Regions from separate parts of the Teredinibacter sp. KSP-S5-2 genome, predicted to be linked through region 4. Evidence: predicted binding sites of a transcription regulator. Region 4 holds the regulator's gene; each other region holds the start of a gene.
The links. The regulator sigma-54, encoded in region 4, starts transcription at its own class of promoters, with help from an activator protein. The targets are predictions, from matches to a motif close to TGGCACANNNNTTGCNNT.

Region 1: P5V12_RS11410 (PEP-CTERM sorting domain-containing protein) is a predicted target of sigma-54. The motif match lies at 3,245-3,262, and genes of this name have one in related genera.
Region 2: flgA (flagellar basal body P-ring formation chaperone FlgA) is a predicted target of sigma-54. The motif match lies at 2,824-2,841, and genes of this name have one in related genera.
Region 3: P5V12_RS13060 (flagellar hook-length control protein FliK) is a predicted target of sigma-54. The motif match lies at 4,520-4,537, and genes of this name have one in related genera.

Annotation. Positions count from the first base shown of each region.
Region 1 covers NZ_CP120416.1:2,615,461-2,623,675, reverse strand. Annotated here, with positions in the region: gene guaB (IMP dehydrogenase) at 1-1,236, shown strand, start outside; gene guaA (glutamine-hydrolyzing GMP synthase) at 1,310-2,887, shown strand; gene P5V12_RS11410 (PEP-CTERM sorting domain-containing protein) at 3,310-3,987, shown strand; gene P5V12_RS11405 (GlxA family transcriptional regulator) at 4,234-5,211, opposite strand; gene P5V12_RS11400 (HD domain-containing protein) at 5,331-5,972, shown strand; gene P5V12_RS11395 (YggS family pyridoxal phosphate-dependent enzyme) at 6,056-6,835, opposite strand; gene P5V12_RS11390 (dihydrodipicolinate synthase family protein) at 6,918-7,799, opposite strand; gene P5V12_RS11385 (aldolase) at 7,811-8,215, opposite strand, start outside.
Region 2 covers NZ_CP120416.1:3,123,744-3,131,958, forward strand. Annotated here, with positions in the region: gene flgC (flagellar basal body rod protein FlgC) at 1-257, opposite strand, end outside; gene flgB (flagellar basal body rod protein FlgB) at 257-661, opposite strand; gene P5V12_RS13450 (protein-glutamate O-methyltransferase CheR) at 938-1,789, opposite strand; gene P5V12_RS13455 (chemotaxis protein CheV) at 1,831-2,769, opposite strand; gene flgA (flagellar basal body P-ring formation chaperone FlgA) at 2,942-3,688, shown strand; gene flgM (flagellar biosynthesis anti-sigma factor FlgM) at 3,780-4,085, shown strand; gene P5V12_RS13470 (flagellar protein FlgN) at 4,213-4,710, shown strand; tRNA gene P5V12_RS13475 (tRNA-Arg) at 4,800-4,874, shown strand; gene P5V12_RS13480 (16S rRNA (uracil(1498)-N(3))-methyltransferase) at 4,926-5,636, shown strand; gene P5V12_RS13485 (EAL domain-containing protein) at 5,659-8,097, opposite strand.
Region 3 covers NZ_CP120416.1:3,032,141-3,040,355, reverse strand. Annotated here, with positions in the region: gene P5V12_RS13090 (protein-glutamate O-methyltransferase CheR) at 1-53, shown strand, start outside; gene cheD (chemoreceptor glutamine deamidase CheD) at 101-739, shown strand; gene P5V12_RS13080 (chemotaxis response regulator protein-glutamate methylesterase) at 769-1,830, shown strand; gene P5V12_RS13075 (STAS domain-containing protein) at 1,973-2,281, shown strand; gene P5V12_RS13070 (fused response regulator/phosphatase) at 2,331-4,091, shown strand; gene P5V12_RS13065 (Hpt domain-containing protein) at 4,104-4,439, shown strand; gene P5V12_RS13060 (flagellar hook-length control protein FliK) at 4,613-6,049, shown strand; gene P5V12_RS13055 (flagellar basal body-associated FliL family protein) at 6,310-6,840, shown strand; gene fliM (flagellar motor switch protein FliM) at 6,868-7,869, shown strand; gene fliN (flagellar motor switch protein FliN) at 7,862-8,215, shown strand, end outside.
Region 4 covers NZ_CP120416.1:27,881-36,095, reverse strand. Annotated here, with positions in the region: gene murA (UDP-N-acetylglucosamine 1-carboxyvinyltransferase) at 1-257, opposite strand, end outside; gene P5V12_RS00170 (BolA family protein) at 275-517, opposite strand; gene P5V12_RS00165 (ABC transporter substrate-binding protein) at 638-1,297, opposite strand; gene P5V12_RS00160 (calcium/sodium antiporter) at 1,484-2,494, shown strand; gene P5V12_RS00155 (KpsF/GutQ family sugar-phosphate isomerase) at 2,497-3,489, shown strand; gene P5V12_RS00150 (HAD-IIIA family hydrolase) at 3,498-4,028, shown strand; gene lptC (LPS export ABC transporter periplasmic protein LptC) at 4,043-4,672, shown strand; gene lptA (lipopolysaccharide transport periplasmic protein LptA) at 4,659-5,186, shown strand; gene lptB (LPS export ABC transporter ATP-binding protein) at 5,211-5,936, shown strand; gene P5V12_RS00130 (RNA polymerase factor sigma-54) at 6,096-7,586, shown strand; gene ptsN (PTS IIA-like nitrogen regulatory protein PtsN) at 7,656-8,186, shown strand; gene rapZ (RNase adapter RapZ) at 8,204-8,215, shown strand, end outside.

The DNA of each region.
Region 1 (8,215 bases), 2.4 Mb from region 4:
CGAGAAGTTCGGGCAGTTAAAAAGTTTGAAGCGGGTGTAGTAAAAGATCCGATCACTATTGAATCCAGTGCCACCATCAGCGAGTTGATTGCTCTTACCCAGAAAAACAAAATTTCTGGCGTACCTGTATTAGATGGCAAAGATTTGGTGGGGATAGTGACTGGGCGGGATGTTCGTTTTGAAACGAACCTGAGTGCAAGTGTCGCCAGTATCATGACACCCAAAGAAAAACTGGTAACCGTGAAAGAAGGAACCGAGGCTGAAACCGTTAGAGCTTTGCTCCATCAACACAGAATCGAGAAGGTTCTGGTGGTGAACGATAATTTCGACCTGTGTGGTTTGATAACTGTTAAAGACATTAACAAAGCCGAAACCTTCCCGAATGCATCAAAAGACGTAAATGGTAGTTTGATCGTTGGTGCTTCCGTAGGAACCAGCCCAGATACTGATGACCGTGTTGCAGCCTTGATAGAAGCGGGTGTAGACGTATTGGTCGTTGATACTGCTCACGGACACTCGCAAAACGTGATTGAACGTGTGCGAAAAATCAAGAAGGACTACCCAGACATTCAGGTTATTGGCGGTAATATTGCCACGGGCGAGGCGGCCAAAGCCTTGGTTGAAGCTGGTGCGGATGGCGTAAAAGTGGGTATTGGCCCTGGTTCTATTTGTACAACTCGAATCGTTACGGGTGTAGGGGTGCCGCAGGTTTCGGCAATTGCGAATGTAGTTGATGCGTTGAAAGGCACTGATGTACCTGTCATTGCCGATGGTGGAATTCGTTTCTCTGGTGATATCTCTAAAGCTATTGTTGCCGGTGCTCACGCGGTTATGATGGGTTCCATGTTTGCCGGTACCGAAGAGGCTCCAGGTGAAGTAGAGCTATATCAGGGGCGTACATATAAATCATACCGGGGCATGGGGTCTTTGGGGGCAATGGGTAAAACCCAGGGGTCTTCTGACCGTTATTTCCAGGATTCAAGCCAAGGTTTAGAAAAGCTTGTACCAGAGGGTATTGAAGGACGTGTTCCTTACAAAGGGCCGTTGTCAGCAATCGTTCATCAATTAATGGGTGGATTGCGGGCGTCTATGGGGTATACCGGTTCCACGGATATGGAAATGATGAGAACTAAACCAGAATTTGTTCGTGTGACTGCTGCTGGCATGGGTGAAAGTCATGTTCACGATGTCACTATTACCAAAGAAGCGCCAAACTATCCCGTGTCTGGACGCTAAACTAACTGTACTGTTGCGCCGCATCCGCGGCGTAACACTTACCACCACCTCTTTAAATTAGACAGAAGCGCTTATGTCCATTGATATCCACGCTCAGCGTATCCTTATTCTTGATTTTGGCTCTCAGTACACTCAACTCATCGCTCGTCGTGTACGGGAAATTGGTGTTTATTCTGAGATTCGTGCTTTTGATATGACGGATGAAGAAATTCGTGAATTTAACCCTAAAGGTATTATTCTCGCCGGTGGCCCGGAATCTGTGACAGAAGGGCAGTCGCCCAGAGCCCCTGAAGTGGTCTTTACCCTTGGCGTACCTGTATTGGGAATCTGCTATGGCATGCAGACTATGGCCGAACAGCTTGGTGGTAAGGTTGAAGGGTCGAATATCCGTGAGTTTGGCTATGCTCAGGTAAAAGTAGAGGGTGAAAGTCGCCTTTTTCAGGATATCAAAGACCATGTAAGTCATGACGGTGAAGCGTTGCTGGATGTGTGGATGAGCCACGGCGATAAAGTGGTACAAATGCCAGAAAGCTTTCAATTAATGGCTTCCACCGATTCTTGTGCTATTGCTGGTATGTACAACGAAGAAAAGCGTTTCTACGGGGTACAGTTCCACCCTGAAGTGACACACACTCTTCAAGGGAAACGTATTTTTGAGCATTTTGTACTGCAACTTTGTGAGTGTGAAGCGCTTTGGACTCCGGCCAATATTGTTGAAGATGCGATAGAACGTGTTCGCGATCAAGTTGGAAAAGACAAAGTTTTACTTGGTTTGTCTGGCGGCGTGGATTCCTCTGTTGTCGCAGCACTTTTACACCGAGCTATTGGTGATCAGCTGACATGCGTTTTTGTGGATAACGGACTTCTGCGCAAGAATGAAGGCGACCAGGTGATGGACATGTTTGCTAAAAACATGGGCGTCAAAGTTATTCGTGCAGATAAAGAAGCCATGTTCCTTGATAACTTGAAAGGTGTTCAGGACCCGGAACAAAAACGAAAAATTATTGGTAATAAGTTTATCGACGTATTTGAAGAAGAAGGGAAAAAGCTTCAAGGCGTTAACTGGTTGGCGCAAGGTACAATCTACCCAGACGTTATTGAGTCTGCGGCGGCCAAAACCGGGAAAGCGCATGTGATTAAATCCCACCATAATGTGGGTGGTTTGCCTGACAAAATGGAAATGGAACTGGTTGAACCGTTACGTGAGTTATTTAAAGACGAAGTGAGAAAGATTGGTTTAGAACTTGGCCTACCATACGATATGGTTTACCGTCATCCATTCCCTGGGCCAGGTTTAGGTGTTCGCATTCTCGGTGAAGTGAAAAAAGAATATGCCGACATTCTTCGCGAGGCAGACGCAATTTTTATTCAGGAATTACATGAGTCAGGTTGGTACCACAAAACCAGTCAGGCATTTGCCGTATTCCTGCCTGTTAAATCCGTTGGTGTTGTTGGTGATGCGCGTCGCTACGAGTGGGTAATTGCCTTACGTGCGGTAGAAACCATAGATTTCATGACGGCTCGTTGGGCACATCTGCCATATGAGTTATTGGAGAAAGTATCCAATAGAATTATTAACGAAATCTCTGGTGTTTCTCGCGTGACTTACGATGTGTCCAGTAAACCACCTGCTACTATTGAGTGGGAATAGGGCATTATTAAATAATTTTATCCGCTGAGAAATTACAATATTGTTTTATTTCTCAGCGGAATATTTCTTTTTTAAGCAAAACATAGTGTCCAGTTGTCGGCAGTCATGCCTGATTTTGTTTTATTTTCTAGCCTATAAAGTTTTTCTACCTCTCTTGATTCGTAATTAAATCTAACGCCTCTTAATAATTATATAAATGCTTTCCGTTTAGGCCTTTGGTAATAATTCGTATTTACGAATGCATTGAATTTTAAGTCATAACAGTTGTTCTTGGCTTGTCAGTTTTTTTTACAGGAATAATTATTCATTTCATCCAAGTTAAATATAACCTGTTGATCTGAATCGTTTTTTTTTCACTGGTACAGTAATTGCTGAATGGTGAAATACCATTAACGACAAGCAATAATTAAGGGATACATAATATGACAATAAGAAAAGTGGTTGCGTTGTTTACTTTATCAATCATGTCTTCGGTCGCATTAGCATTACCTGTTTCTGTGAGTAATGTAGTGTCATCAGATCCACTGATGGAAGATTTCTCTACTTTGCCTTCCGGTGCGAGCGCCTATTTTGATGGAAATGGTGTTTCGGTTGGTGAGCACTTTGTTGGTCAAACTGTAATTGATCCAGGTGGTAGCGGGTTTGAAACAGTTTCCGGTACTCCGACTGGTTCTTTGACTCTGGGCACAACTTCTGCGAACGATGGTATCTGGGCGATACAAGGTGCAGCTGGCCTTGCTGGTGGGATAGCCGGTAGTGATATCGGTGAAGGTGTTGTTTCTATGTTGTTCGACTACGATATTTTTAGTCTAGGCATGCTTATTGGTGGTGCTGAAGCAAATGGTGCTGCAACATTTGATTTTTTTGCTAGAGATGGTTCTTTAGTGGATAGCTTGTCTATGGCTGTCTTCAACGAAAACTACACATTCAGCTCCACAGTTGCTTTCGCTGGTGTGACAATCAGTAACACAGACCCAGCAGGTATTGCATACGATAACTTACGTTTTGCCTCTGAACCTGTTTCTGTGCCAGAACCAAGTTCTATTGCTCTGATGCTATTGGGGTTGTTGGGCTTAGGTATACGCCGAATTAAGGGCTAAGTTCTAGAGCATTAAATTCTAGGGGAATAAGTTCTGTATGTTGTAGGGCTTACTCCTCTTGGATTTTTTATAAATATACTTTGTAATTGTTTGAAGTTATTTTTTGTTGTCTATGCTTTATCTTCTATTAACTCTACCTATACATAGTCTTTTAGATAAATAAAAACGCTGCTTTAAAAAGTTTCTATTTTATTTATTCTGATACGTCTGCTAGTTCGAGTGGATGTTCATTTGTATAAGTGTTTTCTATTCTTTTTTCTTCATTAACGAAAAATGTTTTCGGTATTCTGCTGGTGTCACGCCCACAAGAGAAACGAAAGCTCGCCTTAGCGTATCTGAATTGGCAAAGCCACAAAGCGCGGCTATTTGTTTTGGAGCGAAATTTCCTTGTTCAAGTAATCGACGAGCCGCTTCTATCCGTGCCTCTTTGATCCAGTTTGCCGGAGTGATACCCACTTCATCGCGAAACATTCGTGAAAAGTGGCGTCGACTTAAGTTTAGGCGTTGCGCGAGGCTGGAAATTGTATGGTCAAGGTTCGGGTTAGCCGCAATCCATCGCTGTAACTCCTGAAGTGCTGAGCGACCTGCCGGAACAGCTTCCCGATTCCGGCTAAACTGTATTTGGCCTCCAGGCCGTTTAAAAAACATGACGAGCTGACTTGCAACCCGCTTGGCTATTTCGTTACCAAGGTCTTCTTCTACAAGAGAAAGAGCAAGATCAAGCCCAGCGGTAACTCCCGCAGCGGTGCGTGACGGTCCGTCACTAATATAAATTGCATCTTTTTCAACAATAAGCTCAGGGTATTGTTCAGCGAGCTGTTCGGCATGAGCCCAGTGAGTCGTAACTCTTCGTCCGTTAAGTAAACCGGTAGCAGCCAGAAAGAATGCGCCAGTACAGACTGAACCATAACGTTTGGTCTTGGGGATTTGCTCCGAGAGCCAGTCGGTTAGTGCATTATTTTCATTGATTTTCTCGGCGTTTGGGCAACCCGCAACGAGTAAAGTATCGATAGATTCCTCGTCCTTAGATGAGAAGGTTAAGTCAGGGATCAAACGAACACCCGATGAACTGCGAACAGGTTCAGGTCCGTGAGATGCGATTAAAAGTCGATATGCTTGATATTTTGCTTGAATATTAGCTTCTGCGAAGACATCCAGCGGACCTGATACATCGAGTAGTTGGACTCCTTGTACCGCGGCGATAACGATGCTTTTGGTTTTCATTGGTAATGATGGCTCTCACGATCTGAAATTGTCCTTTTAAGACGTATTAAGTCGATTGAGGACATGTTAACCCCAATTTATTCTATCTGCACATAGAAATTTAATTGGAGGTACATAATATGGCTCGTATCAGTAAAGAGATTTCCATTCCTGACTCTAACCTGGCCAGGGCTGTCACTGAGTATATTCGTGATACTGAGACGGAATTATTGTTCAACCATTCCAGCCGGGTTTACTGTTTTGGTGTTTTGTCTGGTTTGAAAAGAGAGTTGAAGTTTGATCGCGAGTTGCTTTACACCGGTGCTATGTTCCACGATATTGGATTGATGCCAAGCCATAGTAGTGAGAATGAGCGGTTTGAAGTGGATGGCGCTCACGCCGCTCGTGATTTTTTACGCAGTTATGGTATTCCTGAAGATGACGTCTACACCGTTTGGACTGCGATTGCCTTACATACTACTCCAGGGGTACCTGTCCATATGCATCCGGTCGTTGCACTTGTTACCGCCGGGGTTGAAATGGACGTGCTTGGTTTAACATATCAGGAGTTCAGTGAGGAAGACAGAAATGCGATTGTTAAAGCATTTCCTCGAACGCCAGATTTTAAAGAAAATATCATTCAGTCTTTTTACGAAGGAATTAAGCATAAGCCTGACACGACTTTTGGGAATGTGAAAGCGGATGTTATTGCTGATAAAGAAGAACACTATCATCGTGGGAATTTTTGCAGTGTAATTCGTTGCTCTGCATGGAAAGATTAAGTACGGTTGCTGCTATAGCTTTCTCGATTTTTTCGGCAAGGCTATAGCGCTACAATTGAGTAGGATAAATAACGATACTAAAATTATTTAGGCCAATAATAGCTGTCAGGTAAACTCCGTGCGCCGAATATTGCCTGGCCAATTCGTAATACCGTTGCTCCTTCTTTAATTGCGATTTTGTAGTCTCCAGACATCCCCATAGAGAGTTCGTTCAGTTCAATACCTGCCGGCGTTTTTTGTCGTAATTGATTGCGTAAGTTTCGTAATGTAGAAAAACACATTCGAATTTGTTCTGCATTTCTGTTATTTATCGCGAGGGTCATTAATCCTTTTACTTGTAGGGAAGAAAACACGGGGAGTTGTTTGATGAATGCTTCCACGTGATCCGGCTCTAAACCGTATTTGCTTTTCTCTCCAGATGTATTGACCTGAATGTACACATTCAGAGAGCGCCCCTCCATTTGTAGTCTACGATCAAGTTCTTTTGCAAGGTGAAGACTATCCAGAGCATGAAATTCACTGGCAAAACGAGCAACGTACTTCGCTTTATTGGTTTGCAGATGCCCAATAATCGCCCAGTGTAGATCTGGTATGTCACAGGTTTCTTGATATTTTTTCTGGGCTTCCTGAACTTTATTTTCGCCAAATGTTGTACAGCCTATGGCATAGGCTAAACGAATATATTCAGAGCTAAATGTTTTGCTGACGGGTAAAAGTCGAACGCTCTTGCTGCTCCGATTTGATGTTTTACATGTGCTTTCAATTTGATGTTGTACTGCTAACAGATTTTTCTGGATATTCTGAAGAGAGTGTTCTTTATCAAAAATCGACTCTGTGTTTTCTGTATCTGTGTCTTTCTGCATGATGGTCATAAAAAATAAATAGGCATAGATGTTGAGATGGTCAGAATATCAGACTTCTACGCCGATACTCTGACCATAAGGTTTAACCTTCGATACTAACGAGCATCTGTTGAAGCTTTTTCCGTTCAGTCGCGTCAGCACTATGCAAGGGTTTACGTGGTTGACCAGCGTCTATTCCTTTTACAGATAAGCCTGCCTTGATGGTTTTGGGTAACCCACCGGCAACAATGTAACGCAGGAGTGGAAGTTGCTGATAAAAAACTTCTTGGGCGTCTGCTAATTTACCTTCCTTCACTTTCTCGTAAAGCGTCTTCGGCAGCTTGCCGAGCAAATTTGGTGCGGCTGTGCACCAGCCACTTGCTCCGGCACATAGCGCAGCAAAAGCGAGAGGGTTGCTACCATTAAAGAATGGCAGTTTACCGGAAGATAGCTTATAGATTCGGTGCATCCGTTGAATATCGCCGGTACTTTCCTTCACCATTTTTATATTAGGTATTTCAAAAAACATGCTCACTATCAGTTCCGGGGACATGTCGACACCACTGGTCGCCGGGTTGTTATAAACCATTATTGGCAGAGAAGTTGAGTCAGAGATTGCCTGATAGTAATCGTAAATTTCCTGATCGGTTAGTTTCCAATACGAGACGGGAATAACCATAATGCCATCGGCACCAATCATTTCCGCATATTTTGCTTTTACAATCGCCTGCTCGGTGGTCAGTTCGGAAATCCCAATAATAACGGGAACGCGTTGAGCCGCTTGTTTGACCGAAAACTCGGCCACCTGTTTCCATTCGTTCAGAGAAAGATAGGAACTCTCTCCTGTGCTACCAAGAGGTGCGATAGCATCACTGCCATTGCGGATTAAAAGCTCAATCGTTTCCGCGAGAATAGGGTAGTTAATACCTTGCTCGTCTTCTGTAAAAGGGGTGATAGGGTAAGCGATAATACCGGATAAGTTCATCAGAGGGTTCCTTATATGCAATTAGGGTGGTTTTTAAGTGCTTGTCTGGCGTAGTAAGAAAAGTTCACTTGATTACGTTTTGGCGTTGAAACCCAATCGTGAGCTTCGGCTGCGAGTTCCATTGGTAATGGTTGGATTTGACCGGCAGACATTGCCAGCAGCTGTAAACGCGCAGCGCGCTCGATTAATATTGCGAGATTGCAAGCTTCCTCGATTGTTTTCCCGACGACTAACTGACCGTGGTGAGCCAATAGAACTGCACGTTTAGATCCGAGGGCTTTAGAAATAATCATGCCTTCTTCATTCCCGACAGGAACGCCAGGCCATTCATTTAAAAAGGCGCAATCCTGAAATAAAGCGCAAGTGTCCATCTGGGCAATCGTTAGTGGCACACGCAGCATCGAAAGCGCCGCGAC
Region 2 (8,215 bases), 1.9 Mb from region 4:
AAAGGTGCATCGCTTTCAACAATACCGGCAACAGCAACGCCAGCACTGGCATCTTCATTCAGGGCATTGGTACCATCATTCGCTTTCATCATGCTGGCGTGAACGGCAGAAAAAACCGGATGTCGTCCACGGTATGTTTGACCTGAACTGGAGCTGGCTGTCTCAGCGTTGGCGATGTTACTGGCGGTAGTATTTAACCGAACGCTTTGTGCGTTCATGCCTGAGCCGGCGATATCAAAAATAGTATTTAAGCTCATTACTCACCTCGAATCGCTTTGGTAAGGCCTTTAAACTTACTGTTTAAAAACGTAAAAGTGGCTTGGAATTCCAAATTGTTTTTCATGAATTCAGCATGCTCAACCTGCTCATCCACAGTATTGCCATCAATTGAAGGCTGGCCGGGGATGCGGTATAAGGTTTCCGCTTCACCCGCTTGCATACTCGACTGATTGATATGGCCTTTCACTGTTGATTTCATACTTAGGGAGGATGTTGATGTTCCCATTTGCGCTTTCAGTGCTGCCTGGAAATCAATGTCTTTCGCTTGATAGTTAGGCGTATCGGCATTGGCTATGTTTCCGGCCAGCAGGCTCGCCCGTTGCGTGCGCAACTGCAACGCCGCTTGGTGAACCCCTAATGCTTTGTCAAAGCTAATACCCATCACACACTCTCAATCATGAATTAAATTTACTTACACAAAGACATTGCAACGACTGTGCCAAAGAAATATGTGATTGATTTTATTAGGTTTTTTATTTTTCCAGGCAATACAGTCAGAGTAAGCGGCAATCTATTTCCGCTGCCGTCACGAGCACAATTTCCCTCGACAAAAGCTCTGATAAACAGGCAATAGAAAGCAAATAAAAGAATGGAACCACAGGGGGAAAATGGCACTCACACCAGAAACAAATGATCATGCCACGAATATTAGACTGGTTTATTTAGCGCGATATAACACACCGGGATTGCAGTTCACGACTTCAAATAAGTCTGCCGCACCAGCCAGAGATTCTGACGCGCCAAGGTATAACACACCTTTAGGTTTCAGGGCGGCGTGCATTCTGGTTAAGATGTTTTTCTTTAATTCACCGGAGAAGTAAATAAGCACATTTCGACAAAAAATAATGTCGAATTTCCCCAGTAGCCCGTAGCTATCCTGCAGATTTAATTGACGAAAAGTAACACATCGTTTTATTTCAGGTTTAACTTCCCAGGTTTCATTTCCATGAGGGGTAAAGAAGGTTTTCAATCGTTGTTCAGACAAGCCCCGACCGATAGAAAGCCGGTCATAAATCCCTTGTTTGGCCTGATCTAACACATTACTGGATAAGTCTGTTGCAACGATTTCGGCTGAGATTCGCGCCCCACCCAATGCGCTTCGACGGTACTCATCAACGACCATACTGAGTGAATATGGCTCCTGCCCACTTGAACACGCTGCCGACCAGATACGCATTTTGCCCATTGCGTTGACTTTAGCAAACTCGGGTAACAACTTGTGCCTAAGATGCTCATAGGGGTAGGAATCGCGAAACCAAAAGGTTTCGTTGGTCGTCATCGCGTTGATGACTTTTTGCCTGAGGTCGCGCTGCGATGGCTGTTTTATCAGCCGAGTAAGGTCAACTAAAGAGTTACAGTTATTTTCAGAAAGTATTCTGCGAATTCTTGTCGCAACCAGATATTGTTTATTGTCCGCCAGATCTATACCGGCTATTTCTTGTAGGTAATCGCGAAATTCCTGAAATTCGCCGGACCCCAAGGTTACGCTCTCTGCTTTATGTCGAATCACTCGATTTATTCCAAAAACCTGCTTTATGCTTTTGTTTGTCTTTATTCTACGTAACCAACCAGCTCTTTCATTCGGTCGTTCACGCGCTTGGCCAGTTCATCTGGATGGAACTTGGCAAGGAAATCATTTGCCCCGACTTTTTTAACCATGGCCTCATTAAATACACCACTGAGGGATGTGTGAAGCACGATATGTAAGTCTTTTAATGCCGGATTAGCCCGAACTTCTGCGGTAAACGTGTACCCATCCATTTCGGGCATTTCAATATCGGAAATCACCATCAGAATTTCTTTGTATGGATCTTTACCATCTTCAACCAAGTGAGTCAGATATTCCAGCGCTTCTTTTCCATCTTTTTTAACTGTGGTTTTCACTCCCAGCGCTTCAACCACTTTTTGAATCTGTTTACGTGCAATTGAAGAGTCGTCCGCAATAAGGATGTGTTTGGAAACAGAGATTTCTTCCTGAGCTTCCTCGATGGCTTTCTCAGAGACGTCAGAAGGCAAAGGCGAAACTTCGGCTAACACTTTTTCAACATCAATTATTTCTACTAATTTACCATCGACATCGGTCACAGCCGTTAAATAGTTTTCTCGACCGGCACCTCTGGGTGGTGGGTGGATATCCCCCCAGTTCATATTAATAATTCGCTCCACACCTTTTACTAAAAAGCCCTGGGTTGAGCGATTGTATTCGGTAATAATCACAAAACAATTTTGGATATCTTCAAGCGGCGCTCTTCCGGTGGCCTGCTTTAAATCCATAATAGGAATAGTACCACCACGAATATGTGCCACACCCCGAATAACCGGATTACGCTTAGGGATTTCATTTAACGGTGGACATTGCAAAACTTCTTTTACTTTGAAAACATTGATTCCGTAAAGTTGAGCATCACCCAAGTTAAACAATAAAAGCTCAAGCCGGTTCTGCCCGACTAACTGCGTTCTCTGATTGACGCTGTCTAACACACCCGCCATAAAAACCTCTGTATCTTCACGAAATCGACATGCCTGTGGTCTACACTTTGTGTTGGGCACGTACCTTGCAATATCACTCAATAAATTCAACTTACCCCTTGTGTACGACAGTTTTCTGACACACACAAACGTAAGCATACGCAGACCGTACTTACAGCATAGGACACAAATCATGGCACTACGCAGTTTTTTAGTTGTTGCTCTATTGGTTTTCTGCTCACCATCCGTGCTGGGTCAAGACTATCAGGATCTCGCATTTTTAAGCACTGCGGTGAAACAACATGTGACTCAGGAATTGATTGATGAATATGGCCGCAAGGAATTTGAAAACAATATTGAAATCCAGGTAAGTAGCATTGATCCCAGGCTTAAGCTGGCGAGTTGCGAAAATGGCCTGCAGTTTTCAACCATTAAACAAGGGTATAACGCGCAAAAATTCTCGGTTAAAGTGCGCTGCGACAGAGATCAGCAATGGACTATTTATATCCCGGTTTCGACGGATGTGTATGCAGATGTTGTGGTCGCAGCCTATAACCTTCAACGCGGAGAAGTGGTTACAGAAGAAAGTTTGACCACCAAAAGGATGAATACTTCTCTACTTAATAGCAGCTTCATCATGTCTGCTGAGCGAGCAATTGGCAAAGAAACCAAACGACCAATCAGAGCTGGCGAGCCGATTCGGTTGTCTGGCCTGACGGAAACCAATGTCATCAATCGTGGAGATGCAGTAACCATAGAGGCATCTCTCTCCGCCCTCATGGTAACCGCGCCCGGTGAGGCAATGTCTTCGGGTTATGTAGGACAGCAAATTCGGGTAAAAAACACCAAATCCAGCCGTATTGTTGACGCTATCGTGGCAGGTCCTGGCAGAGTAACAGTGATGAATGCTCATTTGCTGGCAAACTCATCTAATAGGTAAAAAAAAGTTAAAGTTGCATAAAAAACTGCCGATACTCTGTGTAGACAGTTAAAATTTGTGGCATATAGCGCACAAAAGGTAGGTTAAGATCATGGTTATTGATCCGAGTAACAGTATCCACACAAGCCATATGGCGGCCAATAAGGCCAAGCCGGCGGCTCAACGAGAAGCGAAAGCGGAAGTCTCAAACGACACCAGTTCCGAGTCCGCCAGTGATAATGTGTCGCTCAGCATTTCCGGTAAAACCCTGGCTCAGGTTGAAGCAAGCCTGGCTGAAGCACCAGATATCGATGAAGCGAAAGTCGCTGTAATTAAAGCCGCTATCGCGAATGGTAGCTACAAGGTTGATCCGGACAAAATCGCCGCTAGCATTCTTGCTCAAGAGAGCCTGTACTAATAAAAAAGTCAGGCTCTTTACCTCTTTTCCCCTCTCTTCTGCCACATCGGCATAAAAACTGCTCTAGTCTTAATATGAGTCATTAACAACACGTTAATGTCAATAAGTTGACCCTGGATACTCAGTTATGACTTTGGCGAATACACAAACAAGCTCCCCCAATCAGCAAGATATCGAGCAACAGGTTGCCACTGATATAAACGCGTGCAAACAGTTACTTCGCTTATTAACAGATGAATCAGAAGCGCTGAAACACCGCGATGCAAATAAGCTTGAGGAAATCATTAACAGCAAGCTGGCATACCTGGCTCAACTGGAACAAAGTGCCAATCTGCGCAGCCAGTGGCTAAAAGTACCGATAGAACAAGCCGCTGATAAATGGGACGAACTGTTACTCAGTTTCCAAAACCCCGGCCTGCAAGCCGCATGGAAGAATCTGCAAAAGCTCGTTGAAGAATGTCGGGTAAAAAATGAAACCAACGGCAAAATGCTGGCCCGAAACCAGCAGGTATATTCCCGCCTGGTCAATATCGTGCGCGGCCAGACGGATGCCCCTTCCCTTTATACTGCAACAGGAAACGCTACCGGTGGCTATAACCGGGGAAATTCCGTCGGCGAAGCATAATCACTTTGATACCTTAAGTAGCAAGCTTTATAATTGCGCGTTCTAAAGAGGTTCTGAGAATTCAGTTTTTTAGAACCTCTCCAAGTAACGCTCCCGTAGTTGAATGGATACAATAGGGTCCTCCTAAGACTTAGGTGCTGGTTCGATTCCAGCCGGGAGCGCCATCTCACAAATAAGGCGAGTAAACGCCACCTATTGGCTTGTTGTTGATTCCCATGAATTTATTGATATTGCAACCCGGGCAACTCAAAGGTGCGTTGGCACACCTTTCCCCCCGACAATCCAACCACGTGCTGAAAATATTACGCCTGAATACAGGGGATTCGCTACAGGTTGGAATCCTCAACGGTATGATCGGCAACGCCCACATTGCATCAGTGGATGGGGAAAACGTCATAATCGAAGTGGACATGCTGAATCAGATACCCCCACCCGCCTTGCCTTTATCCATCATTCTTGGTTTACCCCGCCCACAGATGATCAAACGCATACTGCAAACAATCGCCACAATGGGCGTTGCTGAATTACATTTGATTCAGTCTAGTCGGGTGGAAAAGAGCTTTTGGCAATCCCCATGTTTGCACGAACAGGCGATTCAGGATCAACTGCTACTTGGGTTAGAACAAGGGAAAGCTACGCAACTACCTAAAGTGCATTTTCACCAACGCTTTCGACCGTTTATTGAGGATGAACTGGAATCACTTTCTGCTGGAGCAAAAAAAATAATCGCCCACCCAGGAGATTATCCCTTCTGCACACCCCACACTGAAGAGCGAAAAATCTGCCTTGCAATTGGCCCGGAAGGCGGTTTTTTGCAGCAGGAAGTTGAGCGTTTTGTTGAGTGTGGTTTTGCACCAATACAACTTGGCGAACGTATATTGAAAGTGGAAACGGCTATTCCGGTATTAATTGGCAAGCTGTTTTAGAGCTGGAATGACTTCCTTAAGCTTAGGCGATATTGATTTTCTTTTTCGCCAACAGGCTGACGAACTCTCTAGGCGCAACCGGACGGCTGCATAGATACCCTTGGTAGTATAGACAACCGTATTCCTGAATAAGGTTAAGCTGAGCCGCAGTTTCCACACCCTCAGCAACCACTTCGAGCTCCAACATCTTACCCATAGCACTGATCGTTTCGACTAAGGCCCGATCATTACGGTCGATGGTAATGTCACGAACAAAGCTTTGGTCAATTTTGAGAATCGACACAGGTAAACGCTTTAAATAACTGATCGATGAATACCCGGTACCAAAATCGTCCAGGGCAAAGTTGATCCCTTTCTTTTTGAGTTGCTCCATAGTGGCAACCGTTTCTTCAAGGTTATGGATAACAATGCCTTCGGTGATCTCCATTTCCAGCAAATAGGGCGAGAAATTATCTCTTTCCAGGCGCTCGGTGACCGCCTCGACGAAGTTAGCTGAACGGAATTGGCGAGGGCTGATATTTACTCCCAGGCGCATATCATCGGTCCAATAACCTGTATCTTGCCATTCCTTAACCTGTCGAATGGCTTCTTCGATAACCCACATGCCCACATCCACAATCAGGCCTGAGGTTTCCAGAATCGGGATAAATTCTGCCGGAGAAATCATCCCCCGTTCGGGATGCTCCCAACGCAATAGCGCTTCAGCACCAACGATTTCAGAGGTCGCGGTGTGTACCCGTGGTTGATAGTGCAGACTGAAACTGCCATTTTTCAGCGCCGAATGCAGATCCCCTTCCATCACCAACACATTGCGCGCTTTGTCAGTCATATATTTGTTGAAGAACTGAATGGCGTTACGGCCCTGCTCTTTCACTTGGTACATGGCCGCATCAGCGTAACGCAGCAACTCATGCACCCCGGCACCGTCTTCCGGGTAAATCACAATGCCCACGCTACAGGTAACATGTAATGTTAAATCGTTGTGTTTGTATGGCTGGGAAACACTTGAACGTATTCGCTCACCAATTTCTTCGACACGCAGAATGGCACTAGGCAGATCATGGCCAAGGTTGGTGATGACCACCACGAACTCATCCCCGCCTAAACGCACAACCAAATCATTTTCTGTAGCGATGGTCAGTAAGCGTTCAGCAACATGCTGTAAAACACCGTCACCCGCCGGGTGTCCAAGCGAGTCATTAATGTATTTGAATTGGTCGAGATCGATAAAGAGCAAGGCGCCGAGGAAGTTTTGTGCAGAAGCCTTGCGCAGTTCCTCTTCCAGACGCTCAACTAGATAACTGCGGTTGGGTAAATCCGTTAACGCATCGTGGTACGCCATGTGCTCCATTTGCGCTTGCGTGGCTTTCAGTTCGGTAATATCGGAAGACACCACCAACGCAACCACTTCGTCATAGAACTCCATGGGCATAACGTGGGTATGCATGGAACGCTCGTTATTGTCCGTATCGAGCCATATTTCTTCCCACACCTGCACGCTGTTTTTCGATGAGATCACTTGCGAATCAATGCTCATCACCTGTTTGGGGTCGGCAATGAAATGCTGAGTAAAGTCGCTAATATGCGAGCCTCTCATCGCCTCTGGTGAGGTATCCAAAAAGTCGGCCAATGCCTTGTTGGCAAAAATATAGTGACCATCTTTATTTCGTGCACCAACCCACACAGGCAGGCTGTCGATAATCTGGCGAACGTGCTCCTCACTCTTACGCAACACCACTTCCACCGCACGCCGTTTGGCCAAGGCCAAATCTACTGCGTCCAGAAGCTGGTTACCACTATCCACCAGTTGCTTCAGCTCGTCATTATTATGCGACTTCGGCATGGATAAGCGCTGCTCACCTGGCGAACCGGGGTTTATCTGCTTCATTTCCGAGGAAATACGTATCAACGGCTTGGTCAGCAAGTAATGGAACGCCACAAACAAGAACATCACCAAAAGGAAGCTGCGAATCAAACCGATGACGATGACTAAAAAGGAATGCTGGTAAAACGGTGTAAAGGCCGAATCCATATCCACCACAAAGCTAATATGCCCACCCACGCCAGTGTGACCGGGAATTTCCAGCGGTGAAGAAAAGGGCTCAAGGTCATTGGTGATTTGTCTGGTTAACCAGACGGTGGAGGAATCTTTTCGGACTTTACTGGATGCAGCTAGTTCATTACCTAGCTCGTCTTCGATGATGACCGCAATAATAAAGTCATAGCGCATGAGGCCAGTGGCAACCTCGGCGGCAAGCATATTGTCCAGAGTGTGTACTGCCCGGGCGGCGGGAGGGGTGGAAACTTCGGTAATGCGGTTGATCAGTCGATTAACTTCGGTTTTCTGTGCCTGATAATCGATATAGATTTGCACAGCGCTCATAAAGATACCCACAAGCAAGGCGACAACAACGCCTATTTTTGCGAGTCTAAATGATATGCCCTGAAAAAAACCTTGCACTGAATACCTTTATTTTTTGCTTTTCAAGCACTGCTTCAAACAAATTTATCCATAGGGTCTATTTTTTATACATTACTGTACTAAACACACCCTCTCGCCACTCTGTCGATGACGTTTT
Region 3 (8,215 bases), 2.0 Mb from region 4:
TCAGTAACCGTTTTGATTCTTTGGGACGGACAATGTATCAGAGAATTATTTAACAGTTTGCAAACTGACAGTTGCCAGGTTTGGTGAGAAGAATGGAACAATGAACGCAAAGCTTTTTCCTCCTGTTATAGCGGGCTTTGAGCATGTGAACCGCTATTGGGATCGCAGAATGGATATGCCGGCGGCAAAAATTTTGCCGGGGGAATGCTACGTGAGTGCTCATGGAGAAATCATTGGTACTGTTTTGGGTTCCTGTGTGGCAGCCTGTGTGCGAGACGCCAAAATTGGTGTGGGTGGGATGAACCATTTCATGCTACCTGTCCAAAGTTCAGATTCTCATAAGGTTAATCGTCCAAGCGTTGTGAATGCTGAATTGTGTTATGGCAACTGGGCGATGGAGTATTTAATTAATACCATTATTAAACTGGGTGGGCGCAGAGATAGGTTAGAGGTCAAAGTGTTTGGTGGCGGACGGGTTTTGTCCAGTATGACGAATATTGACGTTGGCCGCAGAAACATTGAATTTGTATTGGACTATCTGGATCGGGACTGTCTGAAAATCGTCGCAAAGGATTTAGGGGGAGAATCGCCCAGAAAGGTTTTGTACTTCCCCGATACAGGGGCGGTAAAATTAAAGCGTCTCCGTACTATGCAAAATGACACTATTCAAAAACGCGAAAAAGCTTACTTGGATAAAATGTCGAAGAAACCTAAATCGGGTGATGTTGAGCTTTTTTAGTGAACGTGAACCGTGCCGGATAAAGATTTATGAGTAGCTTTAGAAATAAAATAAAAGTACTTATTGTCGATGATTCGGCCGTTATTCGGTCCGTATTGACAGAAATACTCTCTTCTGACTCGCGCATACTTGTCGTAGGTGCTGCGGTAGACCCCTATGATGCAAGGGAGCAGATTAAAAAATACAATCCAGATGTAATTACTTTGGATATTGAAATGCCACGAATGAATGGCATTGAATTTTTAAAAAATTTAATGCGTCTGCGGCCAATGCCGGTGGTAATGATTTCCACCCTGACCCATGACGGAGCACCTGCGACACTTGAAGCACTTTCTCTCGGAGCCGTGGACTTTATTGGTAAACCACAAGATCAGGGCCATGGCGCGCTGGAAAAATATAAAGAAACGATTATCGAAAAAGTGGTTGCGGCTTCTTCTGCCAATGTGATTGCTAATGAGGGGCAGCACCCTGTTTCGCCGCAACCTCAATTAAATTCTGTGGCTAAAAACGGCACACTGCGGCCTGGTTTTATTTGTGCTATTGGCGCTTCAACTGGTGGTACGGAAGCAATTAAAGATGTCATTGTGTCTTTACCTGAAGATTCTCCTCCCGTCGTGGTGGCTCAACACATTCCTGCAGTTTTCAGTACATCTTTTGCTCAGCGTGTGGATAAAATGTCCGCAATGCGCGTGTATGAAGCCAGCCATAAACAGGCAATTGAACGTGGTTGCGTCTATATTGCTCCTGGTGATGCGCACTTAAAAATAAAACGACAGGGTTCGGGCTATATTTGTTTACTGGATGACGGGGCTCCGGTTAATCGGCATAAACCATCCGTCGAGGTTTTGTTCGATTCGGTGACGCAGGAAGCGGGTGCTTCCTCAATGGGAATCATTCTAACGGGAATGGGCGCCGATGGTGCTGAAGCGTTATTACGTATGCGACAAACCGGAGCAACCACTGTCGCACAAGATGAAAATACCAGTGTGGTGTGGGGGATGCCGGGAAGTGCGGTAAAGCTGGGAGCAGCAGATAAAGTTTTGGCGCTCTCTCAGATACCGAAATACATCATCACGAAAGGATTTCAATAGGAATTTTTGTTATATTAACGGGTTTGGAACAAAGATTAATGTCTCGTTTCAAATAAAATTAAGCTATGCTTAGAAAGTCTGGCGCATTATCCAAGATTACTTTGCCAAATCGATTAAAAAAACAGCTTACGAGAGAGGAAGTATGGCAATTAAGTCTCAAGTTTCAGAAGGTGGTGAGCTATTAACCATTTCCATTGACGGAAGATTTGATGCATCATCCCTGGACGAATTCCGCAAAAGCTATGAAGATACCGACCCAAGTGAAATACAGCGTTATGTAGTGGATTTGGAAGACACTATCCATCTCGACAGCTCTGCTTTGGGGATGCTTCTGGTGCTTCGAGATTTCGCTGGCGGTGATCAAGCTAACATCACGATATCCAATTGCTCGCCGGAAGTTCGCAAAATATTTGCTATTTCGAGTTTCGAACAATTATTTACGATTGAGTAATTATCGCTAAGGATCAGAGGATATCCCCTCTGTGGGGATATCAGTCTTCATGGCTCAAGCTGCGAACCAAAAACATCTAAAAATATTAATTGCGGAAGATTCTGCTCCCGACAGAATGATTCTTGAGTCAATCGTGACTCAGGTTGGCCATACTGCAATCAGTGTCGAAGACGGCGTTCAGGCTGTCGAAGCCTATAAAAAAGAACGCCCGGATATTGTGTTGCTGGATGTACTCATGCCGAATATGGGCGGGATGGATACTGCTCGTGAAATTCGCAAAATATCTGCTGGCGAATTGGTTCCAATTGTCTTTTTAACCTCTTTATCTGATAACGAGTCGTTGGTTGAGTGTCTTGAAGCCGGCGGAGATGATTTTGCCTCTAAACCCTACAATCGGGTTGTTATTCAATCGAAAATTAAAGCCTTCAGTCGCATGCGTGAAATGCACCAGACGTTGGCGGAACAAAAATCCCAGATTGAGGCGAATAACCGCCACCTGATTCAAGAGCAGCGTGTAGCGAAACAGGTTTTCGACAAAATTGCCCACAGCGGTTGCCTGGATCTCAGTAATATTCGTTATTACATGTCACCCCTCGCGGTGTTCAACGGAGACGTACTGGTTTCTGAGGTTAGTCCCAGTGGCAGTATTGTCATGTTATTGGGAGATTTCACCGGACACGGTTTACCCGCGGCCATCGGTTCAATGCCGTTGGCAACCACTTTTTATGGCATGGTACGCAAAGGGTTTTCGATGGCGGATATCCTGCGTGAAATTAATGCCAAGCTAAATCAGATTCTTCCCGTTGGCTTCTTTTGTTGTGCCACATGTATTGATGTGAACTTTACTAAGCAACGATTACGTGTCTGGAATGGTGGTTTACCTGATTGCTATCTCTATCGTGCCGATACTGATAATTACGAAAAGATTCAGTCCAGCCATTTACCTTTGGGCGTGCTATCTCATAGGGAGTTCAAAGCCGAAACCCAGCGTATTCGCCTTGAAGAAGGGGACCGCTTTTATATGTGGTCCGACGGCATTTGTGAAGCGCGTAATGGTAAAGGGGAAATGTTTGGTGAGGAGCGACTTCATCGGCTGATGGAGCGTCGTAAAGGACAGGATATTCTGTTCGATGAAATCCTTGGTCAGGTACATAATCATATTGGCACCAGCGATAAAAATGATGACATTTCCCTGGTCGAAATTCTCATGGAAGAAGTGGACTTGGTGGTGCATGAGGATATTTCCGAAAAAGCCAAGCAGGGACAGTTAAAAGATTGGAAGATGGATTTTCGTGTGGAGTCTTCTTCCTTGAAGGATTACGACCCATTACCGCTGCTGTTGAATATTCTGTCCGAGATCCCGGGTCTTAGACGACATAGCGCCATGCTTTATACCGTCATGTCAGAGATGTTTAATAATGCGTTGGATCACGGTATTTTGGGTATGACGTCAGACCAGAAACTAAGCCCGGAAGGTTTTGTGGCTTATTATGACGATCGACGAAAAAAACTGAACAGCTTGCATGATGACTATATGGTCATTACCTTGGCGCACCAGTATCAAGCTAATGGTGGTTTGCTTATTATTCGTGTGAAGGATTCGGGAGAAGGCTTTGACTTTCAAGCTCGAGAGTCCAGAAAGCAGCAGGAGGCTCAACCCATTCGATACCATGGTGAGGATGCGCCTGAAGAAAAACCGAATTATTTTGGTCGCGGACTAACATTAATCGACTCAATTTGTGAGAAACTCATTATTCATCCACCGGGAAATGATATCGAAGCCCATTTCCGCTGGGAAAATGAAAGCTAGGGAGAAATGCACATGTCGTCTGTTGATCACGATATGTTAAATAGTTTAAAAGAATTATTAGATGAAAAATTCAGCCAGCTAATACAAACCTACCTGGAAGATGGTAGCCGTCGTATGGAATTGTTGAAAGAGGCTGTAGCTGACAGCAATTTTGAAGGTATTCGCCAGGAGGCTCATGGTTTAAAAGGTAGCAGCCGGAATATTGGAGCTAACCCGATTGCTGAGCTGTGCGCCCAGTTGGAAATTATGGGGCGGGATAAGTTGGGTGAAGGTATAGAGCAACAATTTGCCTCTGTGGAGCAAGAGTTTGCCGCTGTTTCCTCTGAGCTCGAAAAATATTTGAATTAATGCTGCGTGTTTCCTCTTTCTCTCTTCTTAACCTTCTGAATTTAAAAGACTTTTTTCTTTATATCTCGACAGCAGCCCGCTGGCATAACCTTTGCTCTATAACCCCTTAGATAGATGACGAGTACTCACTGGTGTAGTGAGTACGTCTTAGCAATTCTCTCTCAGGGGGTTTCATGACGCCTTTATTACCCGAACCGACCGTTGTTAATACTGACCGATCATCAGTGTTGGCCAAAAAGCACGGTCAAGACGTATCTGCCGTCACAGGAGAAACCGAAAAAACATTTCGGGAAGAGTTGGATAAGCAACAGGCGGTTAAGCCCGTGGTAAAAGACAAAGTATCAACGGATAGTACTCAGACAACCACCCAAACAGTGTCAGCCACAACCACTGAGCTACAAGACTCCAATGAACAGGTTGTTGAGACGACTGAGGTGGCAGAGGCTGAAACTGAAACGGATACTCCAGTTACCGTTGTTGATGCGGATGCAAATACCAACAATGCATTACTTGATAATGACAGCAAAACTGAGAGTGAACCATCGCAGGTAGATAGTGAGGATGATATCGAGGGCACACCTGAATCTGTGCTTCAGGTTTTGCACACTGGAAAGCCATTATCGACAGATGAAAAAACGGAAGAGGGGGGTGTGAATGAGCCATCAGATATTACCCCTTTGAACGATCCAACTCTCGTTTCAGCGTTAACAGAAAGTGCTGTTAAAGGCGAAAAGGGTGAAAACGGAAACTCGACTTCACGTATTTTGGAATTAATGACTTCGTATCGCATTAAGTCTGCCAATTCAGCATCAGGTTCCAACAACAGTTCAATAGGGCAAACGGTTTCGGATGTCAGTCTAACATCGAAGGTCTCGCTAAATTCTTCTGTAGGGGAACAGGGTGTTGAGCTAAAACCGGTGAGTTTATCTAACAGTGAATTGTCTCTGGTGAATCAGAATCCTGCGGCGAAAGTGTCCAAGCCTCTTACTGCCACGCAACTTGCAAATGCCCTTAACGCAAAATCACAAAATGACAATGCGCCTTTGTCTGTATCGTTTGCAGAGTTACTCAAATCATCGGTGAAAGGTGAGCCGAGTTTGAATCTAAACGAGCACTCCAGCTTCCAGGCCGTAAATAATTTAACTTCAGCATCACCATCTCCTTTGTCGACTGAGATGCGTATGCAGATTGATATTAAAGTTGGCCAGCCGCAATGGGCACAGGCTTTGGCTGAGCGAACGGCGAACCTGGCTGGGCAGAACATTCAGTTTGCAGAAATACAACTGGATCCGCCAGAACTGGGGCCGTTGCAGGTTAAGGTTGCAGTCAGTCACGATCATGCCACGGTGAGCTTTGCTTCGGCTCATCAATCGGTCAGAGATGGCATTGATCAGTCAATTTTTCGTCTCAAAGAACTCTTGGGTGAGCAGGGTGTAAATCTGGTTGATGTGGATGTATCTGATCATTCGTTTGAACAGCAGCAACAAGGAACGGGGGACGGGGAACAGTCCGGTTCCGTCGCTGATGGTGTTATGTCTTCCGATGTTGTTGAGGAAGAAATCGTGCACACCAATGTTCAACTTGATTATGCTGTGGACTATTTTGTCTAAATAGGATCCAACCTGTTTAAACACTGGGCGTATTCGCCCGGTGTTTGTCCTTTCCTTCATTTCATTTCTCGTTTCCCGTCTCTTGGGTCTACATTTAAGTAGTGATAGGCCCAAAGGTTTTTATTGCCTTGAGTTATGTACACGAATTTTGGTTTGCATCCGGTTTATTTATCCAAATGAATTGCAGTCAAAGTGCTGGCATATCTCTTGCTCTATAAGCCTTTAGGTTGAGTTAATTGTATTTGTGACGGGAAATTGACATGGCCGAAGACGACAACGAACAGCAAGACCAGGAAAAGCCTGCGGGAGCTTCAGGTAATAAGAAAAAGCTGCTTTTGCTGATTGGTTTGGCTGTGATAGTCGCGGGTTTATCTGTGGGTGGCACACTCGCGGTGCTTTCTTTCATAGGAGGGGATGAGCCTGAGCAGATGGAAGAGGTGGTAGCTGAGGAAGAGGCTCCTGTGGTTGCACGCTCTGCTATTTATTACCCATTAAAACCGCCGATTGTGGTGACCTATGAAGTACGTGGACGGCAGCGTTATGCTCAAGCCGACATAACATTACTGACTCGTGATGAGCAGGTTGTGGCCACTATTGAAACTCATATGCCGATGATTCGTGATGCATTAGTCATGATTATTGGCGGAAAAATATTTGAGGAAGTTCAAACTGCGGAAGGCAAGGAATTATTACGACAGGAATGTTTGCAGGAGTTGCAGCGGCTTATTGAAAAAGAAATTGGCACACCGGGAATAGAGCAGGTGCTGTTTACTAATTTTGTCATGCAGTAATGGGCAATCAATTTTTGAGGTAAATGCGTGCAAGATCTTCTATCACAAGACGAAATTGATGCGTTATTGCATGGTGTTGACGATGGTGACGTCGACACTGATGACGATTCGGATCCGGGGGCGGTCCGCTCCTACGACCTGACCAGTCAGGACAGAATCGTTCGTGGGCGCATGCCCACTCTGGAAATGATTAACGAGCGTTTTGCCCGTTACACACGAATCAGTATGTTTAACCTGTTACGCCGTACAGCGGATGTTTCTGTTGGCGGCATTCAAATTCAGAAGTTTGGCGAGTATGTCCATACTCTTTATGTTCCTACCAGTTTGAATATGGTGAAGTTCCGCCCATTAAGAGGGACTGCGCTGATTATTCTCGATGCCAAGTTGGTTTTTAAACTCGTTGACAACTTTTTTGGGGGAGATGGTCGTCACGCAAAAATCGAAGGCCGTGAATTTACGCCAACAGAATTACGCGTTGTACAAATGGTGTTGGAACAGGTTTTTGTTGATCTGCATGAAGCCTGGAAAGCAGTGAAAGAAATCAACTTTGATTTTTTAAACTCCGAAGTTAATCCCTCAATGGCCAATATTGTCAGCCCCAGTGAAGTGGTTGTAGTCAGTACTTTTCATGTGGAACTGGATGGTGGCGGTGGTGAGCTGCATATCACCATGCCGTATTCCATGGTGGAACCGATTCGAGAAGTCCTGGATGCAGGCTTACAAACCGATACCGACGAACGAGATGATCGTTGGGTTAAAGCGTTGCGTAAGGATGTGATGGAAGCAAGAGTCGATTTGGAGTGCGACATTGTTCGTCGTGAAATTAGTTTAAGAGAAATTGTTGATTTGCGCCCTGGAGACATTATTCCGGTGAACTTTCCAGATGAGCATTTGGTTACCGCCAATGGTGTTCCTATGTTTAAGGCAATGCTGGGGCAGTCAAACGATAATCTTGCGTTCCGGGTAAAACATTTTGTTGACCGTTCGAGCGCACATATTACTAGTGAAGAAGGTGAAGCCCATGAGTGATGATCCCATCGATCAAGATGATATGGCGGACGACTGGGCCGCAGCGATGGAACAACAGGCAGAAAGCGAAGCGGCGGCGGCTTCGACTATGGACCTGGACGAGTTTGATTCGGCGGATATGAGCGCCGGCGGAGCTGAAGGGCGTCCTGAGCTGGATGTGATTCTGGATATTCCGGTGACCATCTCCATGGAGGTGGGTAGAACCTCCATTACTATCCGCAATTTACTGCAATTAAATCAGGGTTCCGTTATTGAGTTGGACCGCTTGGCAGGTGAGCCTTTGGATGTTCTGGTAAACGGCACATTAATCGCGCATGGTGAAGTGGTTGTGGTCAACGAGAAGTTT
Region 4 (8,215 bases):
TAGGGCGCTTCGTATTCCGTTATCGAACTGGGATCGACTTCAACGCACATTTTTTCATCAATAGTGACACCGACCCCCATACAGCGGAGCAAGGCCAGCATGGTCGTAATATCATTCAAATGTGGCAAATTGCACACATGCATTGGACCATCGGCCAACAAAGTCGCGGCAAGAATAGGTAAACCCGAATTTTTTGAACCGGAGATTTTGATCTCGCCCGACAAGCAAGATCCTCCGGTGATAATAAGCTTATCCATAGAAAGATCTGATTCTGTTATGGAGCGGTATTTTGCCACTCTTCTGGTGTATAGGTTTTTAGATGTACCGCGTGGATGGCCCCTGAAGCAATCGCTTCGTTTAGTATGCCATAAACAAGCTGCTGCCTTTTAACCGGCATCAAACCTGCAAACGCCGGACTGACAACGGAAATGTGCGCGTGATCGCCTTCCAGGCCCACTTCTGCAGTGCTTTCTGCTATTCCCGCCTCTATTGCGGCTTTGATTTGTTCTGATTGCATAGATTCTTCCCAAACGTGACAGGGGGACACAAATAAAAACGCCCCTAGAGAAAGGGGCGCTAGTTTAATAAAAATAGGCTCTAACTGCGACTAATTTATAGGCGACATGCCAAGGTCGGCTTAGCTTTCCTTATACCATGAGTCAATTGCAGCACCCACATCACCGTTATTGTCTTTTACCGCTTGCGCAAATTGGGCGTGGAAGTTTTTACCCAGATTCGCACCTTCAAAGCCAAGATTAATCAATTGCCATACTCCATCTTTGTTCTTTTTCATGGTGTAAGCAATCTTGTTTGTGCCATCTCCGCTGGTAACTTTCTGAATAACAGAAACCTTATCCCCGTTTTTACCGAAAGTTTTGCCATCCCAAGGCTCAATCTCATATTTACTGATGGTGAAGTTAGCCATCGCCTTGCCATAGGTCTGGATCAAACCATTTTCAAATGAAAGCTGGAACTTGGCTCGCTGCTCTGGTGTCGCCTGCTTCCAGTAACGCGGCCCCATCACATTTCTCGCGATATAACCGAAGTTCACCGCAGGTTGAAGCACACGCTTCACTTCGGAGTAATAGGCTTGGGGGTTATCTTCAATCGCCTGTTTACCGTTTTTTACAACGTCCAACAAGTTTGCAGCAACCGAGTCCACTACCTCATGGGCCGTCATATCCGATAAAGACTTGGCCTGACTTTCTTCTTGCTGAGCTTGAGCAAAACCGGCAATAAGCAGAAAAGAAAATAAGAACGCTTTTACGCCTCTGAGACAATCACTGTTTGCAGTCACGGATAACTCCTTAAATTTATCTTGATTTGGTATTTGCGGGCATTATGCCAGGAAATAGCTGAACTTGAGCTTAATTAATTTGCCGCAGCTAATAGACATCACGCATTTAGCTGACAAGAGACAAAGACACCATTAAGATTGCGCCCCTCACAACAAGTTCAATGCGAACCATTTACGGAGTCCGACATGCTAGAAGCCATCCCCCCGATTGTATTGGCTGCTTTGGCAATATTATTTGGGTTTGTTGCTCTCATTTGGAGTGCGGACCGCTTCGTTGCAGGTGCAGCAGCTATAGCCAGTTCGTTTGGCGTGGCCCCTCTGGTGATCGGGCTGACTATTGTTTCCTTTGGTACCTCCGCACCGGAAGTTATGGTATCCATTAACGCCTCCCTAAAAAATGCCGGAGACCTGGCCATTGGTAATGCTCTGGGTTCCAATATCGCCAACATTGGACTGGTATTGGCAGTTACCTGCCTGATTGTCCCCATCCCGGTACAAAAACATGTTTTGCTACACGAAGCTCCGGTTTTATTGATAGTGACGCTAATCGCCGGCCTCATTTTATATGATGGCACCATCAGTCTGGTCGACGGCTGTATATTACTAGGGCTACTTATTCCCAGTATTTTTTACATTGTAAAGTGCAAGCAAAAAGACCTGTCAGAAGAAGAGATCGCAGAAGAGGAAGCTCAAGTACAAAAAACCAGCACACCTAAAGCGATTTTTTGGTTCCTGTTAGGCCTAGTCGCCCTGATGTACAGTTCCGACATGCTGGTTTGGGGTGCGCGAAACGTCGCAGAACACTACTCCGTCAGCCCGCTGATAATTGGCCTTACGGTTATTGCGATAGGCACCAGCCTGCCAGAACTCGCCGCATCGGTAGTGAGCGCGATAAAAGGCCACCACGACATTGCACTAGGCAATATCGTCGGTTCAAATATTTTTAACTTACTCGCGGTTATGGGCATACCCGGTCTGATATCGCCACCCAGTATTGGCGAAGAGGTTTTTTATCGAGATTATTTAATCATGCTGGCGATTACGGTTGCGCTTATCGCTCTGATCATTTTTTCTCTGCGAAATTCATTTGGATCAAACACGATAGACAGCAAAGCAAGAATAGGTCGTTTTGCTGGTGCATTTATGCTGCTAAGCTACCTAGGTTATTACTTCTATTTATTTTCGTTTTCCGTATAAAAATGACCCTAGATAGCCGATACGACCTCACCTTTGACTTTGTTCGATCCGCAAAGCGCACTATTTCGATGGAAAAAGATGCGATTGCAGCCTTGGAAGAACGCATTGGTGAAAACTTTAGTAAAGCCTGCCAGACAATTTTGACCTGCTGTGGACGCGTTGTTGTAACAGGGATGGGAAAATCCGGCCATATAGCAAAAAAAATGGCTGCCACACTGGCCAGCACAGGTACCCCCTCTTTTTTTGTACACCCGGGCGAAGCCAATCATGGCGATCTAGGGATGATCACCAGCGAAGATCTGGTGATTGCTATATCTAATTCTGGTACTTCAGCCGAAATCGTGAGCTTGCTACCCATGCTCAAACGTCTTGGTGTACCACTAATCAGTATGACGGGAAAAGAAAGCTCAGCCCTGGCAGAAGCGGCAGATATTAATCTGGATATCAGCGTAAATACCGAAGCCTGTCCTCTGGACTTGGCCCCGACTTCCAGCACAACCGCAACACTGGTAATGGGCGACGCCCTGGCAGTAGCCCTGCTCGAAGCCCGCGGCTTTACTGCCGAGGACTTTGCTTTCTCACACCCAGGTGGTGCCCTTGGCAAAAAATTGTTGTTAAGGGTCTCCGACCTCATGCATTCAAGCGACAAAATTCCCTATGTCGCTCAGGATGCAGTTATTACCGAAGCACTTGCAGAAATGAGTCAAAAAGGTTTCGGTATGACAACCGTCACTGATGACACAAATGAATTGCTCGGTATTTTTACCGATGGGGATTTACGACGCTGCCTGGACAAACAAATTGATGTGAATCGGGAACCAATTTCTTCTGTTATGTCCAAAAACCCGTTGACGGTAAAACCCAACACGCTAGCTGTTGAAGCGTTAAACCTTATGGAATCCCGAAAAATCACCGCGTTAGTGGTGCTGGAAAAAAGCGGCACTATTGCAGGCATATTGCATATGCACGACTTACTTCGAGCAGGAATTATTTAACATTTGATATGACCTCAGAAACTGTTATTCAAAAAGCAAAAAAAATAAAACTGCTTCTGCTCGATGTCGATGGCGTATTGAGCGATGGCAAAATTTATTTCAATGACCAAGGTGTTGAGCACAAGGCCTTTAACACTCTGGACGGTCACGGAATCAAAATGCTGCGTCGTTCCGGGGTAGAAGTGGGCATTATTACCGGCAGAAGTAGCCATATCGTTGAAAAACGCGCTCAGGATTTGGGAATACAATTCTTGATTCAAGGAAGGGAAGATAAGTACTCTGCACTATGCGAACTACTCAAGAGCTTTCCCTGTGAGCTGGACGAAATAGCCTTTATGGGGGACGACTACCCGGACTTAACAGTGATGACCAAAGTTGGCCTCGCACTGACTGTGGCCAATGCCCTGCCGGTTATGGTGGAAAGGTCACACTGGCAAAGCACCAGAGCGGGCGGTGAAGGTGCGGTTCGAGAAGCCTGTGATTTTATCATGCAAGCCCAAGGGTCATTTGATACGGCGCTTGCTCAATACATATCCTGAGCAAAATACTCCCTATGTTTGCCAAGCTCAAAAAACTCATCAACATTAATACGTTCTACCTGATCGGCGTACTGCTTGTCATTATGGGCTTGGCGTTTGTTATCGATTCGCCAGACCGCTTTCTAAACCCAACCCCTCAGGCAGAAACCGAAGAAGAAGACAAAACACCCATTGCAGTTGCCCATCAGACATCTTCACAGCACTTTAACGAAGAAGGTGCACTGGATTATGTATTCAATGCAGAAAAATTGGAGTACTACCAGGTTCCTGAGCAGACAACAGAAGAAGGCGGCTATCTGCCTGCCAGGGATTACACGCTGATAGATAAACCTTCCGTACAGCTGTTTATGGATGTTGCACCCTGGTTCATCGAATCCATCAATGGCAAGCTCAGCGAAAAGGGCGAATTACTGAACCTGTGGCAAGACGTAAAAATCTGGCAAACCGATAAAAAAGGAAATACCTCTTCGCTGCAAACAGAGGAACTCACTATTTTTCCACGAGAAAAACTGGTAGAAACCGATAAGCCTGTTAAGATCACGACCCCAAGTGGAGAAATCACAGCAATCGGCATGATTGCCAACCTCAATGAAAAACGAATTAAGCTTCTGTCCAATGTACGAGGCGTTCATGACCCTATTTAGCCCGAGACAACTTATCTCTCGCCTGACAGTTTTTATTGTCTGTCTTGCGCTTGGGCATCCTGTTTTTGCTTTGCCAAGCGATAAAGAACAACCGATTACTATTCAATCTGACCAGGCCGAAAGAGATGAAATAAAAGGCACCACAACCTATTCAGGTCGGGTGATCATGGAACAGGGCAGCATGGAAATCACGGCAGACAAAGTGGTGATTTATAGTGAACGCAATAAAGTATCCAAAGTTGTCGCAACGGGGAAACCCGCAACCTATAAACAAAAGCCAGCAGCCGATGAAGCGGAAGTAAAAGCCACCGCACAAACGCTCGAATACCAAGTGAATAACGCCACGCTATTCTTATTGGGCAAGGCTCTGCTCAAACAGGAAGGCACCAGCCTGAGTGGCGATAAAATTGAATATGATGTGAAAAAATCTGTTGTTAGAGCTGGCGGCACCAATACCGACGGAGACGATGGCAGAGTACGTATGGTCATTCCGGCCAAATCCTTGAAAAACTAGCATTCATCCAGGAAAAACGTTTTCATGCCCCAGCTGCACGCCAAACACCTCGCCAAAAGCTACAAAGGTCGCCAAGTCGTTATTGATGTTTCCATGAGCGTGAATGACGGTCAGGTTGTTGGTTTGCTAGGCCCCAACGGGGCGGGTAAAACAACGTGCTTTTATATGATTGCCGGCATCGTCAAACCCGAGCGAGGTAATGTATTTATTGACGGCAAAGACGTCACCCATTTGCCAATGCACGGTCGAGCCAAAGCAGGACTGGGCTATCTTCCGCAGGAAGCATCGGTGTTCCGAAAAATGACAGTTTCCGACAATATCATGGCGATATTGGAAACTCGTGACGATTTACGGCGGGGAGACAGAAACCAAGCCCTGCAGAACCTGCTCGAAGAATTTCATATTACCCATATCAAAGACAGCTTGGGCATGGCGTTATCCGGGGGTGAACGACGACGCGTTGAGATCGCTCGCGCTTTGGCAGCTGAACCCCAGTTTATCTTGCTGGACGAACCCTTTGCCGGTGTCGACCCTATTTCTGTGAGCGACATTAAGGACATCATAAAACAGCTGCGAGACCGGGGAATCGGGGTATTAATCACTGATCACAACGTTCGGGAAACTCTCGATATCTGCGAAAAGGCCTATATTGTATCGGAAGGGCATATCATTGCTGAAGGCGATGCGGGCGAAGTACTGAACAACAAAAAAGTTCGCGAAGTATACCTTGGTCAGCACTTTACGCTTTAACTTGCAACAAAAACTCATCCACCTACCCTCTTAGCTCTTGGCGCGGCACAAACTTTGCTTCGAAAAAGCAAAAAAGCCATTGCTTGTCGCTCTAGTCGCGACTAAACTTTTGAAATCTACTGGTAAAAAATTCGAGTAATCTCAAAGATTTAGCAGACTATGAAGCAAACCCTGCAGTTAAAAATGGGTCAGCAGCTGACGATGACTCCTCAGCTACAGCAGGCCATTCGTCTTCTCCAGCTTTCCACACTCGATCTCCAGGCTGAAATTCAGGAAGCGTTAGACAGCAACCCGATGCTGGAAACCCAGGAAGACAGTGGAGAAGCCTCTCAAGACACCAGTAAAGATCAATCAGAAAGCAAGTCCAACGAGCAAGAAACCTCAGAACGGGACAACTACGACGATTCCTCAGCAACCGACAGCGAATGGAGCGAGGACATTCCAAATGATCTTGCCGTCGACACCAGCTGGGATGATGTTTATCAATCTGCACCTTCCGGTTCGGGTCTTTCAAAACCAGACAACGAGGATTTCGACTTTGAATCACGGCGGGCGGTGACAGAAACCCTGCAGGATCACCTCCACTGGCAACTTAACTTGACTCCCATGTCCGATCTGGATCGGGAGATCGCCGAAGTTATTATTGATGCCGTCGAACCCTCGGGAATGCTCAGCCAAACCGCGGACGAAATATTCGAGGGCATAGTAAAGCATCACGAAGAGTTGGAAATGGACGAAGTCATTGCCGTCCTGCATCGCGTCCAACAGTTCGATCCGGTTGGGGTAGCCAGCCAGGACATTCGTGAATGCCTGATGATTCAGCTTTCCCATTTAGCACCGGAAACAGAAGAGCTGGCCACCGCGAAAAGTATCGTAAACCAGTATTTGGAGTTGCTAGGTAGCAGAGACTTCAAACAACTCATGCGCAGGCTCAAAGTAAAAGAGCCGCAGCTGCAAAAAGCCATTGCCCTGATTCAGAGCCTTAATCCCAGACCCGGCGATGCCATCAGTACTGAGACCGCAGAATACGTAGTACCAGATGTTTTCGTACAAAAGGAAAACAACCGCTGGCAGGTACAACTCAATCCGGAGATAGCCCCTAAAATACGCATTAATCAGGACTATGCTTCTCTGGTTAAGCGCGCCGACTCCAGCAGTGACAACACCTTTCTTCGGGATAACCTACAGGAAGCCCGCTGGTTTTTGAAAAGCCTGCAAAGCCGCAATGAAACCTTATTAAAGGTCGCGACATGCATTGTTGAAAAACAACAGGGGTTTCTCGATCATGGACCGGAAGCCATGCGACCGATGGTCTTACATGATGTGGCAGAAGAAGTGGAAATGCATGAATCCACCATTTCGCGTGTTACCACGCAGAAATATATGCATACCCCACAGGGGATTTTTGAACTGAAATACTTTTTCTCCAGCCATGTTGCTACAGACAGTGGCGGAGAGTGCTCATCGACAGCAATTCGAGCCATAATTAAAAAACTGGTTGCGGCAGAAAACGCGAAAAAGCCGCTCAGTGATTCTAAAATTACAGCACTCCTTGCAGAACAAGGTATCAAGGTTGCACGAAGGACGATTGCGAAATACCGTGAATCACTGGGTATTCCCCCGTCCAATGAGCGTAAACGTTTAGTGTAAACGCCAATAATGTTAGGGTTGGCACCCCTGAAGCCAGTATCAAATACTGGTAAAATAGTTAGGTTATAAATGACCAAAAGCGGTACCCATGCTTTTGGTTTTTTTGGTTATGAATGGTTTAAAAGTAAGTATCCGAAAGTCATGCAAATAAAATCAATTCTCACTCAGGATCGAACACGGGCCAAATGGAATTCCACCAGTAAAAAGAAGCTCCTTGAGCAGCTTTCGTACCTTTTTGCACAGTATTGCGAAGGGATAGACGCCGACGAACTATTTACCAATCTGGTTGAACGGGAAAAATTAGGTTCAACGGGTATCGGTGAAGGCATTGCCATTCCGCATTGCCGCTGTAATACCGGAGGCGAAACACTGGGAGCTTGTATCACACTGGACGACCCCATCGATTTCGATTCCGCAGACAGTCGACCTGTCGATTTACTGTTCGCCATGTTGGTGCCGGAAAATGCTGAAGCAGAGCACCTGGAAACCCTGGCAAACGTCGCCGAAGCCATGCAAAAAGCGGAACTGGTAAAACACCTTCGCGAAGCATCCAGCGACGAGCAGCTATTTCAGCTCATCACTCAACAAACCAGCCATTAATAAAACAAGGTGGCAATATGCGTTTAGTT